DNA from 3 places in the Heyndrickxia sp. MSNUG genome. Region 2 is predicted to be linked to each of the others. Evidence: riboswitches for the same ligand, from Rfam matches in the RefSeq annotation. Region 2 holds a riboswitch; each other region holds the start of a gene.
The links. A riboswitch is a leader RNA that binds a small molecule or an ion and turns the genes downstream of it on or off. The one in region 2 is predicted to bind cyclic di-AMP.
Positions count from the first base shown of each region.

Region 1 (4,241 bases), 1.0 Mb from region 2:
GTCATGCCAAAAACCAGTTGGAACTATAATTAGGAAATCCGAAAAATATTTCTTTTTCACCAGTAAGTGGCGCTTATTTCCAATTGCACTCATTTTTTCAGCAGTTCGCCTCGTTTTTTCTTCTGTTGACAGCTGGCCATCAAAGTTCTATCCAATACCGTTTGACAATATTGCCATCTTCCTCTGTAAAACTCACATCCTGTTGACCGCCATTTTTTAAAATTGTCCGCTCTGATGCAATATTGGTCGCATCGCAGACAACTAGGACCTTATCAATCCCTAGTTTCCTTGTCTTTTCTAATGCTAATGATAATATTGCAGTTGCAAAGCCTTTGCGGCGTTCAGACGGTCGGATTCCATAGCCAATATGTCCGCCGCTATTAAATAGTCTTTCTGTAAGTGCATGCCTAATGTTCACTGCTCCTAAGACCCGATTTTCTCCATTTACCAGCCAATAAGTAGAGTCTGGAACCCAGCCCTCTGGAAGATTTACACCCTTCTCACTTTTCCGCAAAAACTCGATCATGCCATGAAAATCAGTTGGATCCTTTTCAATCACCCAAGGAATCATCACTTCCCCGCTTTCCTTCCATTCAAGGTAAAAATCTAAATATTCCTTTTCCATTTCAACTGTTGGTTTGACCAAATATACTTGATTATTCATTTTCCATATCTCCTAGTAGACAAATTTTTATTTATTTTACGTACTTTTGATTGGCTGGAACAAAGCTGGCTGCTGAAAAAGATCTAGTATTTATTGGCTCTGTTAAACCTGACTGTTGATTTTCGTTCCAGGCGCTTCGCTTTCCGCGGGGCTGGCGTTGAGCCCGCAGGACACTGAATAGCTTCCTCGAATCCGCCCACGCGCGATGGAAATGCGTTAGCATTTTCGGAGGAGTCTACGCGCCTTCCACTACAATCAACTGGCTTTATAAATAAACATTCTGCTTTAACAGAACCATTTTATTAAGAGATCTTAAAGTCACCATTTTTCCTGTTGAATCAATACAGTTAGTAGCTTGAGTCCACCTACAAACCTGACTTTCATCCATGTTTTTTTCAATAAATACGCTGGAGCTGAGTGGGATAGCCAAATCAGAGAAATATTTGTTTCTCATACATAATCTATTTTCTGCTAATATATCTTTTTAGCATATTTGTTATCAATATAAATGATTTTCACCCGTAATTAAGCCTCTATACCTCTCGCTTCAGCTTCTCTCTTCCTATCGACTTTATCTACACAGTCAGCAACAACCGCCATCTCGCGGATGCTTAAATGTTTCCTGCCTTCAAAGTACACATAAGGAATATCAAACTTACCCAATGATTTCTAATTCTTCAATAGAAAACTATACTCTGGAAATCAATTAACATTTACATATTAATAATATTGATATAATATAAATTCAATATATTTACCGCTTAATCTTTTATAAGAACGGGGGAACCAATCGGCGGTTTCCGCCAGGGGTGAATTCTTTACGAAGGGGATTTGTGTTTCCAATTCCTAACCCGGCAGCTAACCTCGTAAGCGACTAAGGGAACAGAGGAGAATACTCTGTAAAAGGCACCCAAAGTGTCTTTTTTTGCGGAGGAAAAAATCATGTTTCCCTTGCCAATTGCTTTTTCAGCATAGAATTTTACAGAAGGTGAGGAAATACAGATGAAAAAAATCAGTTTAGCTGGTCAAATTTTTATCGGACTGGTTCTTGGTATTATTGCGGGGGCAGTATTCTTTGGAAATCCTGCGGTTGCTACATACCTGCAGCCAATTGGAGATATTTTTCTCCGTTTGATTAAGATGATCGTCGTACCGATCGTTGTCGCCAGTATCATTGTGGCTGTAGCGGGTGTCGGCGACATTAAGCAGTTAGGAAAGATTGGCGGTAAGACGCTCCTTTATTTCGAAATCATCACTACCATTGCGATTATCGTAGGGCTCATTTCTGCAAATGTATTCCATCCAGGTGCTGGAGTAAATATGAGCGAACTCGATAAAACCGATATTGCTAGTTATGTAAATACTGCGGAAACGCAGGAAACAAAATCGATGATTACGACATTGGTTGAGATCGTGCCAACCAATCCGATTGCAGCGATTGCAGAAGGCGACATGCTGGCAATCATTTTCTTTTCCCTCGTATTTGGACTAGGGATTTCTGCAATTGGTGAAAAAGGAAAGCCTGTTATCGCATTTTTCCAGGGAACGGCTGATGCAATGTTCTATGCAACAAACCAAATCATGAAGTTCGCACCATTCGGTGTATTTGCCCTAATTGGTGTAACTGTTTCTAAATTTGGCCTAGAATCCTTGATTCCTCTCGGCAAACTGGTCTTGACAGTATATGGAACCATGATTTTCTTTGTAATCGGTGTGCTGGGCCTTGTAGCTAGAATCGCAGGCTACAACATCTTTAAATTAATTTTAACTCTAAAAGATGAATTAATTTTAGCATTCTCGACGGCAAGCTCCGAAACGGTATTGCCAAGAATTATGGATAAAATGGAGAAAGAAGGAGCACCTAAGCATATTACTTCTTTCGTCATTCCAACTGGCTATTCCTTTAATCTGGATGGCTCCACACTGTACCAGGCACTGGCTGCGATTTTTATTGCCCAAATGTACGGTATCGATATGAGTATCGGTGAGCAAGTATCCTTAATGCTTGTATTAATGGTGACCTCAAAAGGGATTGCCGGAGTTCCTGGTGTCTCCTTCGTCGTTCTTTTAGCAACACTCGGTACAGTAGGACTCCCTGTTGAAGGCTTGGCATTCATAGCAGGTATTGACAGAATCCTAGATATGGGAAGAACTGCTGTGAATGTCGTGGGAAATTCTCTTGCTGCAATTGTCATTGCAAAATGGGAAGGCGTCTTCAAACCAGGAAAATCTTCATCTGTTATCAATAAAGCTTCATAATTAAAACAGAAAGCCAGCTTGGTAAAAACCATATGCTGGCTTTCTTTATATCCTGCATCTTATTCCGCTGATACTATTGATTCACCTAAATTATACGCAGCAAGCTGCTCACCCCAAGGTGCCCTTTCAGTTTCAACAAATCCAGCCTTTTTATATGCATACCGTGCCCCTTCATTTTCTGGATGGTAGCCAATCATGATAAAAGGAATATAAGCTGAGTTGTTGCTCTTAATCTCTTCGACAATTAATTTTACTGCTGCTGCTCCAAAACCATTACCCTGATATGCCTGATCAATCATTAAACGGTAAATCCAAAAATTATTGTCATCCGGGTCGATGCCATACATCGCAAACCCAATCATCTTTTCATCATAATAAATTCCCGATGCTTTAAAATCTCCAAGAAACTGGACTTCCGCAATCGAATATAAATTTGAAGCGATAAAATGCTTCTGCTCCTCCTTAACGGTTAAATCGATGGCTTCTTCCCAGTTTTCTTTTGTAATTGGTTTAAGTGTGACTTTCATTTAAAATCTCCCATTCTATTCTCTTTTTAGATGAAACCATCCCCAGCAGATCAAGTTCATTACAAGATCTTTAACTATTTTTCCTTAATCGTGGCCGACCGAGATTACATCAATATAAAAATAACCACTCATTCATTCCTCAACTACTTTGCCTGCCCTTAAATTAATTCCAAACTCCAAATAAGCTTTCATGCATGTAACCATGTCAACCCATCCTTGGATTTGCTGTCCATAACGCTGAATCCCTTCCTCGTTACTTTCCCAGCCTGTCTCATGTATTTTGACAACTGTTTTCTTCCCAGCTTGCTCTAATATGATTTGAACCTTGGTTTCACTTCCACTTGCATCCCAATGAAATTCGATGGTTTTCCTTTCCTTGTCTGCCTGTAAAACTTTAATGGCCAATTCAGCGCCAACATCCTCCCATCTCCAGATTACTTCCTTGCCGGCCTCTAGCTTGCCGCTGCCGCTTGAAATAAAATAATGGCGCATCTGTGCTGGGTTATATATGGCTTCAAAGACATCGTCACAATCCCTGGAAATGATCTTTTCGACGTTGACAGTTAGTATCATTTTTATTCCACCTAAATTTACGATATAATTTATTCATTCTTCATTTCGCTGAAAGACAGCTGAATTCCTTCCAAACTACTATTTTAAATCATGGCTCCTGCAAATATTTGAATTTGCGAACGGGCTTTGCTAAAGTAGCTTACAGGAAGGTTTTCCTTATATTGATGGTGTAAACTAATATTTCCTCATTTACTTATAAAATTGATTTTTTCTAAGGA
Region 1 is NZ_CP150978.1:1,942,410-1,946,650, reverse strand. Features, by position in the region: gene AABM38_RS09520 (GNAT family N-acetyltransferase) at 140-664, opposite strand; gene AABM38_RS09515 (hypothetical protein) at 1,190-1,327, opposite strand; cyclic di-AMP (ydaO/yuaA leader) riboswitch at 1,413-1,552, shown strand; gene AABM38_RS09510 (cation:dicarboxylate symporter family transporter) at 1,667-2,923, shown strand; gene AABM38_RS09505 (GNAT family N-acetyltransferase) at 2,983-3,450, opposite strand; gene AABM38_RS09500 (SRPBCC domain-containing protein) at 3,583-4,023, opposite strand.
Region 1: another riboswitch for cyclic di-AMP. It lies ahead of AABM38_RS09510 (cation:dicarboxylate symporter family transporter); the one in region 2 lies ahead of AABM38_RS04650 (APC family permease).

Region 2 (4,241 bases):
CCATTTGTGAAAACTCCTTTTCTTATTATTTTCGAACCCGAAAATTATATTGTGATAAGGTCTTTTATCCTATATAATTTTAAATTGACTTCATAACAAACGTGGTTCGTAACCATCCCACGTTAAAAAACTAGGAGAGATGAAGAATGAATACGAGAACGATTGTCCGGAACGGTATCCTCGCAGCATTATATATTGCCGTTTCTGCTATTATTCAGCCATTTGGCTTCACGAACGTCCAATTCCGTGTATCAGAAATGTTCAACCACTTGATTGTTTTCAATAAGAAATATTTTTATGGAATCGTATTAGGCGTATTTTTAACGAACCTGCTCTTTTCTCCGATGGTCGCTTATGACCTTGTTTTCGGAGTTGGCCAGTCTGTGATTTCATTGCTCGTTACAATTTTCACAGCAAAATATATTAAGAGCATTATCGTACGGATGGCCGTGAACACTTTGGTTTTCACCTTCACGATGTTCCTGATCGCCATTGAATTGAACCTTGCATTCCAATTGCCGTTCTGGTTCACCTGGCTGACAACAGCTGCCGGCGAATTAACAGTGATGGCAATCGGCATCCCCGTCATGCTCGCCATCCACAAGCGCGTGAATCTGGAAAAATTGGTTTAACTCTGTTTACGATAAACATGAAAAAAGCTTGGACATTTTTTCTGTCCAAGCTTTTTTATTGTCTCCTTAGACCTTTACTATTTTTTCAAATGATAAGGCACAGTGGTGACAATTACGTTTTTTCTATAAAGCAAGAATGAACGGATTAGCAAACTAGATTGGTTATGAAGGATATTATGCCAGCCTTTCTTAGGAATAAATTGTGGTATAATTACTGTAACCACATAGTTCGCTTCACTCGCTTTACGTTGCACAGTATCAACAAATTTCGTCAGCGGATTTATAATACTCCTGTAATGGGAGTGCAGTGTAACCAGTCTGATATCGGGCTGCCATTCATTCCATTTTTCTTCAAACTTCTTTTCCTCATCTCTTTCAAAAGCAACATAAACAGCAATAATCTGATCTGCAGATAGAGATTTTGCATAGTTTAGAGAGTTTTCTACTACATGAGTTATTCCTGCCACAGGGACAATAATGACATTCCCTTCAACTGCAAGAGCAGGTTCACAGGTTGTAATCCTTAGTTGATCGCCTACCGCGTTATAATGTTTTTTAATCCGATGGAACATAAGGATGATGAGCGGCAAAAAGATTAATACCGACCATACCTGAGCAAACTTTGTCAGGAAAAACATAAGCATGACAATAAAGCTAATGACAGCACCTGTAGAATTAATGATTAATTTGGTAACCCAGCCCTCGGGTTTTTCGCGAATCCATTTAACCATCATTCCTGTTTGTGACAAAGTGAATGGAATGAATACACCAACTGCATATAATGGAATTAAATGTTCTGTTTGCCCTTTAAAAAATACAATTAAAAGTATAGAAGCCAATGCCAGAATGATAATACCATTGGAGTATCCCAATCGATCGCCTCTGACTGTAAACATCCTTGGAATAAATTTATCTTTTGCAAGATTCACTGCCAGTAATGGGAAAGCTGTATATCCCGTATTCGCGGCTAGTATTAAGATTAACGCAGTTGTTCCCTGTATGAGGTAATACATTGCATTGCGTCCAAATGTTTCTTCGGCAATCTGTGATACAACTGTTACCTTTTCATTTGGCGCAATACCATAATAATAAGCCAGGTATACAATTCCCGAAAATAGCAAGGCAAGCAACGCACCCATAGCCGTTAGAGTTTTAGCTGCATTCTTTGGAGCAGGATCTTTGAAATTAGGGATCGCATTTGAAATGGCTTCTACTCCTGTTAATGCTGAACTGCCAGAAGCAAATGCTTTTAACAACAAGAATAATGTTAATCCGGCGACTGGAGTCCCGATAGGTTCATGGAGATTTCCCGAAATATCTCCAGTAACGATTTTGTAAACACCGGCACCGATTAAGATGAATAATGCTAACACAAATAAATAGACCGGATAAGCCAAGATGCTAGCTGATTCTGTAACTCCTCTAAGATTAAGAGTAGTAATAAACAGAACAAATATAATAGCAATAAGGACATTGTAATTATGCAATCCTGGAAAAGCAGATGTTAAGGCATCCGTACCTGCGGAGACACTTACAGCCACTGTCAATATGTAATCTACTAATAGTGAACCACCTGCAATCAGCCCTGGATTAACACCTAGGTTTTCTTTAGAAACCACATATGCTCCTCCACCGTGTGGGTAAGCAAAAATAATCTGCCTGTATGAAAGAATAAGTGCTGTCAATAATATTAAAACCCCGATCGCTATTGGTACCGAATACCAAAATGCCGCTGCACTGATTGTAAAAAGAACAATCAAAATTTGTTCGGGACCGTATGCAACTGAGGATAATGCGTCTGAAGAAAGAATCGCCAATGCTTTTGTTTTATTAAGTTTCTGTTCCCCTAATTCAGTTGATTTCAAGGGTCGGCCAATTAAAAACCTTTTTATCGATGAAATCATCGATCGTCACCGCCTAGTATTAATGAAGGTATGTTTCCCAGTTGCTTTCATAAATAATCTTCTTTTTTCCGTTTAAAAAGGCATAAAAAAATGCCCCAAGCCATTATTAATAGACCTGTAGACATCATAATTCCTGTGCCTTACAAGCTCCACCTTCCTTCTCATATAACGCCTGCGAGGTTAGCTGACGGATTCGGGCCATTGAGTAGCCCTTCCTATTAAGGATTCACCCCTGGATTACGTCTAATCCAATAATGGTTTCCCCGCACCATATGGGTTTCGGCGATTTAGAAAATTGAAACCGTTGATTATCATACTCCTGTGTTTTTAAAAAGTAAATATTTTTATCATGGCTTAGTAAATTGAATATGATTGTGTCATGTGTGCATTCTAGTAGTAATCCAGATAAATAGGAGGATTAACATGTATAAAGAAAATGAACCCTTACTATCTGATGAATTTTTAGATAAGCTTACCGAGGAAATTAACCAGCTATACGGCGGTCCTGACTTTGAAGAAGTTAATCATATTAAGGATAATGATAATAAATAATTTTCCACATTGATATCATACGGCATTAAAAAAAGCTGCCAGGGTGGTCATGACCACCCTGGCAGCTTTTTTTAGTAGTTATGAGAATATTAATTTAACCCCTCGGCAGGTTTTTAAAAGCAATACCAGACGCCAAATTCATATAAAATAAAATAGAGCGCTAGCATCGGGGAGGCTGTCGCTATAATGGATATTCATCCCTCTATTACCTTAAGGCATTTTCTTTCAATAGATTTAGAAGAAACTCCCGATCCTCCGGGAAACCAAAATCCGCTTCTACCATCCCAGCTACTTTTTTCCACGCTACCTCATGGATCAGTCCGTCCGGATCCTGAATCCGCGATTCGCCACCTGTTATCATCACTTCAAAATATTGGAGCTTAATATCAACCCCAAAAGACTTACCTGTTTTTATGTATAATGGCTTGACGATTTCGACTTCATATCCCGTTTCCTCAAACACTTCCCTTATGCAGCATTCTTCAGAAGTTTCATTCAGCTCTGTCCCACCTGCAGGAATTGCCCAAAGCTTTTCTTCCTCTTCTTTTCCCTGCCGGACCATCAGCACTTCCCCGTGTTCATTCATACAGACTCCAGCAGCACCTACCCAAAGACCCACACCCATCCCCCCTATATTTTTAATGGCTTCTCCACTAAAGACCTTATTTTACAAACGCTAAAATCCCCAGTGCAATGATCAGCAAACCAGCAATCTTATTGACCAGACCTAAATGTGGAGTGATCTTATTATTAAAAAAGCTGACGATGAAGCTGAGCATTACCCACCATAACGCCGCACCAAAAAATACGCCGCCAATCAGCGTTACAGCAGTCAAACCTTTATCTGAACCCTGATCAAATCCCAGCCCGGCAAACATCGCGGTAAAATTGAGAATAGTGACCGGATTTGTAATCATCAATAATAATGTAGATAGATACATGCCCACAAGGCTTTCACCCTGCAGATTTGCTGCTTTACTGGCAGGTTTTTTAAAAAATGTCTTTACCCCCAGGTAAAATAAAAACGCAGATCCGATCAGCTTTAATAGAACCTGTTGCTCAATCAAAAATGCCGATACCACCGAAAAACCGAATGCGGCGATACTCGCATAAATAATATTCGCCGTCACAGCTCCAAATCCTGTCAGGATAC
Region 2 is NZ_CP150978.1:942,169-946,409, reverse strand. Features, by position in the region: gene AABM38_RS04660 (GNAT family N-acetyltransferase) at 1-4, opposite strand, end outside; PreQ1 riboswitch class I at 96-140, shown strand; gene AABM38_RS04655 (QueT transporter family protein) at 147-632, shown strand; gene AABM38_RS04650 (APC family permease) at 710-2,536, opposite strand; cyclic di-AMP (ydaO/yuaA leader) riboswitch at 2,690-2,831, opposite strand; gene AABM38_RS04645 (bacitracin ABC transporter ATP-binding protein) at 2,960-3,088, shown strand; gene AABM38_RS04640 (NUDIX hydrolase) at 3,294-3,713, opposite strand; gene AABM38_RS04635 (LysE family translocator) at 3,751-4,241, opposite strand, start outside.

Region 3 (4,241 bases), 1.8 Mb from region 2:
ATACATGCATGGAAAATTATCACCAGAGATAGGTTAGAAAATTTTTACATAAAAAAGCAGGCTGCTCACAGCACCCTGCCTCATGTCTTATTTTACTTTTGAAAACTTGTTTAAATCACCATTTTCCCCAAGGACAATGAGAATGTCCTCTGCTCTTAACGTTTTCTCGGGATCCGGTGAAATGTCTACCTTAGGACCGGTTTTAACTCCAATAACCGTGATATTGTATTTTGCACGCAGGTTGATTTCAATGAGGTTCTTTCCTGCCATGCTCATCGGGAGCTTGATTTCTTCAATACTGTAATCATCTGAAAGCTCGATGAAATTCAGCACATTTGGAGATGCCATCAGCTGATGGGCTACCCTTTCCCCCATATCTCTTTCAGGGAAAATGACTTTGTCCGCACCGACCTTGAACAACACCTGTGCATGGTGCTTGTTAAGGGCTTTTGCAACGACATTGGCTACTCCCATTTCTTTTAGGATAAGGACTGTCAGAATACTCGCCTGGATATCGTCGCCTATCGCCACAATGACGGTATCAAAGTTTCTGATTCCAACAGCTTTGAGAGTTTGTTCATCTGTTGAATCGCCGATCACCGCATGGGTGACATGCTCTTTATATTCTTCGATATATTGCTCTTTTTTATCAATGGCCAGTACTTCGTTTCCTTCATTGTACAGGGAAGTCGCTACACTTGAACCAAAGCGTCCCATCCCAATTACTGCATATTGCTTTGCCATAAAAATATCCTCCTACCCAATCATCACTTTTCCAGCAGGATAACGGTAATGATCTTCTTTTCTTTTTTTCGCTACTGCAAAAGCAAGTGTCATCGGTCCAATCCGGCCCGCGAACATCGTAAATGTAATCAATATTTTCCCGAGTGGTGACAGTTCGGGAGTCAGCCCCATTGAGAGGCCAACTGTTGCAAAGGCGGATACTGTCTCAAAGAATAACATCAGAAAATCTTTTCCCGGTTCTGTAATGGTCAACACCATTGTTACGAAAATAATTAAGAATAGTGCCATGAGTGTTACTGTAAGTGATTTATAAATGATGCTGTAGTCCATTCTTCTGCCAAAGAACGTGACGTCCTCCCTGCCTCGGATCTGCGCTTTCACGGCGCCCATCAGGATGGCAAATGTGGTTGTCTTAATGCCGCCACCCGTTGAACCTGGGGATGCCCCGATAAACATCAGGAAGATAATCAGGAATAATGTCGTTTGTGTTAAGTCACCAATATTCAATGTATTGGAGCCGGCAGTCCTTGGCGTGACAGATTGATAAAAGGAACCTAATATTTTTCCGGCCATAGTCAAAGGTTTCAAAGTGTTTGGATTGTTATATTCAAGTATAAAGATCAGCAGCGCACCGCCAAGTACAAGAACACTGGAAACGGACAGTACCATTTTAGAATGAAGTGAAATCCTTTTTGTGCTTTTATATTCAAAAAGCTCATTCATTACAATGAACCCTATCCCGCCTAAACTGATCAGTGAAATTAGGGTTATATTGATAACAGGGTCATCAGCATATGCAGTGAGCCCGTGAAACTCTCCCATTAAGTCAAATCCAGCATTATTAAAGTTCGAAATCGCATGGAAAAAACCAAAATAGATGGCCTTACCAGCAGCCATGTCCTGTGCAAACCTGAGAGATAACAGGATAGCGCCGGCAATCTCGATAACGGCTGTAAAAATCAGAATCCGCTTTACAAGCCGGACCACACCTTCAACCGTGGCATTATTCAATGATTCCTGGATGATCAGCCTCTCTTTTAACGAGATTCTTTTTCCAAGGATGAATGCCAGCAGTGTGGCAAAACTCATAAATCCAAGCCCGCCGATCTGAATCATCGAAAGGATGACCATTTCACCAAACTGTGTGAAGGTATCACCTGTATCGACTACTACGAGCCCTGTTACGCAGGTTGCTGAAGTAGCTGTGAACAAAGCATCCAGCCAGGATAACCCTTTGCCGTCAGTCGTAGCAGAGGGCAGTGAAAGCAGCAGCGAACCCAATAGGATAATCGTCCCAAAACCAAAGACAAGTACCTTCGGAGGCTCCAGCTTAAAAAGCATTTTCCTGCGCATGTTTTTTTCTCCTTCTCCTCTTAGTATGAGGAATTTTGTTAGTAATATTTCTTTGGCAGGGACTAATAATCTTAACGAATCATAAATGACACCGTTAATTATGCAAAACAAAAAAGCCCCCAGAGGCTAAAAGATAATAGCCTTGTGGACTTTAGAACAGACTCGTCTCACAAGCTTCATCTTCCTCTTCTGCAACGCTTGCGGAGTTAGCTGTCGGATTAGGGCTCAGAATAGCCCTGCCTTTTATTCAAAGGCTTCACCCCTAGTGGATTATCAACCACGAAAGTTGGTTCCCCCGCTCCAATTGGATTCAGCGATTTAGAAATTTGAAACTTCATTTAATTTTAGGATTCAGTATAAAATCTGAAACTGTTGTTATCATACTCCTGTGCGATTCTAGTTGTAAAGTATGAAAAATACGCTAAAAATCCCTCTTTTGACTCAAATAGAACGAAAACTTCCAGCATATCATTGCTTATCTCACTGAATCGCTGTTTTTCTTGATTATTTATCCCTTTTTCAAGTTTTTATCAAACTTTTTGATTGTCCTGTGTCCGATGATGAATTGGTTTCCGAAAACTTTTCATGCATTCGTGATGGTTTTTTTTTTGAATGGTTCTCGGTCACTTTAACCATTCGTGATAAATACAAAGCAGTCCTGATTTTACACAGGACTGCTTTGCTTGTCGAAAAAGATACAGTTCACATATAAGTTATTGAAACCCTGTTGATTGGAGTGGAAGGCGCGCAGACTCCTGCGGGTGCAGCGGCTAAGGTGAGACCCCGCAGGAGCAAAGCGACGAGGAGGCTCACCTGACGCCCCGCGGAAAGCGAAGCGCCTGGAACGGAAATCAACAGACCTGTTTAACTTCCCAACCAAAATGTAGACAAGCTCACTTTCATCGAGTTTTGTCTTCAGTCAAAGCAGTCCTGTTTTACTCAGGACTGCTTTGCAAAAATTATTTAAGAGCTGTTGTCTGGATGAATTCCTTTGTACGGTCTTCTTGTGGATTGGTGAAGAACTCTTCTGGTTTAGCTTTCTCGACAATGATTCCTTCATCCATGTAAATGATCCAGTCTGCAACCTCACGGGCAAAACCCATTTCATGGGTTACGACTACCATGGTCATTCCGTCCTCTGCTAATTCTTTCATGGTAGTGAGTACTTCTCCTACCAGTTCAGGGTCAAGAGCTGAAGTTGGTTCATCAAAAAGCATGATGTCCGGATTCATTGCCAGCGCACGGGCAATTGCTACCCTTTGTTTCTGGCCGCCTGACAATTTGCTTGGATAAACATCTGCTTTATCCTCAAGACCGACCTTCACAAGAAGTTCCTTCGCTTCCCTGATGGCTTCATTTTTTGGCATCTTTTTCACATGAACAGGTGCCTCAATGATATTTTCCAGTACGGTCATATGGGGAAAAAGATTAAAATGCTGGAATACCATTCCTACCTTTTGGCGTACTTCATTTATATCATGAGTATCCCGGGAAACCTCTTCTCCTTCGATAATGATTCTCCCATTGTCCTTTTTTTCCAGGAAATTAATGCATCGAAGGAGGGTACTTTTACCTGAACCACTTGCTCCGACTAGACATACGACATCGCTTTCCTTAACCGTTATATTGATATCCTTCAGGACATGAAGGTCGCCAAAGGATTTATTTAAGTTTTCAACATGAATCATTTCTTTTGTATACACTTCATTTCCTCCTTACCTGTCACTTACAGCTAATTTCTTTTCGATTGCCCTTACGACCAATGTCAGGATCGCAACTAGAACTAAATAATAGAAAGCTACGATTAACAGGTACGTCATTTCGTCAAAGTTGTTTGAACCAAGCGTCGTTGCTACGTTGAATAGCTCGTTCATCGAGATGAACGCCGCGAGCGAGGAATCCTTAAGGCCGATAATAAATTGGTTGCCAAGCGGCGGAAGAGAACGGCGGAACGCTTGCGGCAAAATGATTCTTCTCATGGTTAAAGCCTTTGACATACCCAATGACCGGCCAGCTTCCATTTGGCCTTTGTCAACCGATTGGATGGTTCCGCGGAAGATTTCCGCGATATACGCACCATTATGGAACGCTAGCGCCAATGCTGCCGCCCAGAAATCAGGAATCAGAAAGATTCCGCTGATTCC
Region 3 is NZ_CP150978.1:3,961,590-3,965,830, forward strand. Features, by position in the region: gene AABM38_RS19890 (potassium channel family protein) at 88-744, opposite strand; gene AABM38_RS19895 (TrkH family potassium uptake protein) at 757-2,097, opposite strand; cyclic di-AMP (ydaO/yuaA leader) riboswitch at 2,277-2,423, opposite strand; gene AABM38_RS19900 (amino acid ABC transporter ATP-binding protein) at 3,057-3,785, opposite strand; gene AABM38_RS19905 (amino acid ABC transporter permease) at 3,813-4,241, opposite strand, start outside.
Region 3: another riboswitch for cyclic di-AMP. It lies ahead of AABM38_RS19895 (TrkH family potassium uptake protein); the one in region 2 lies ahead of AABM38_RS04650 (APC family permease).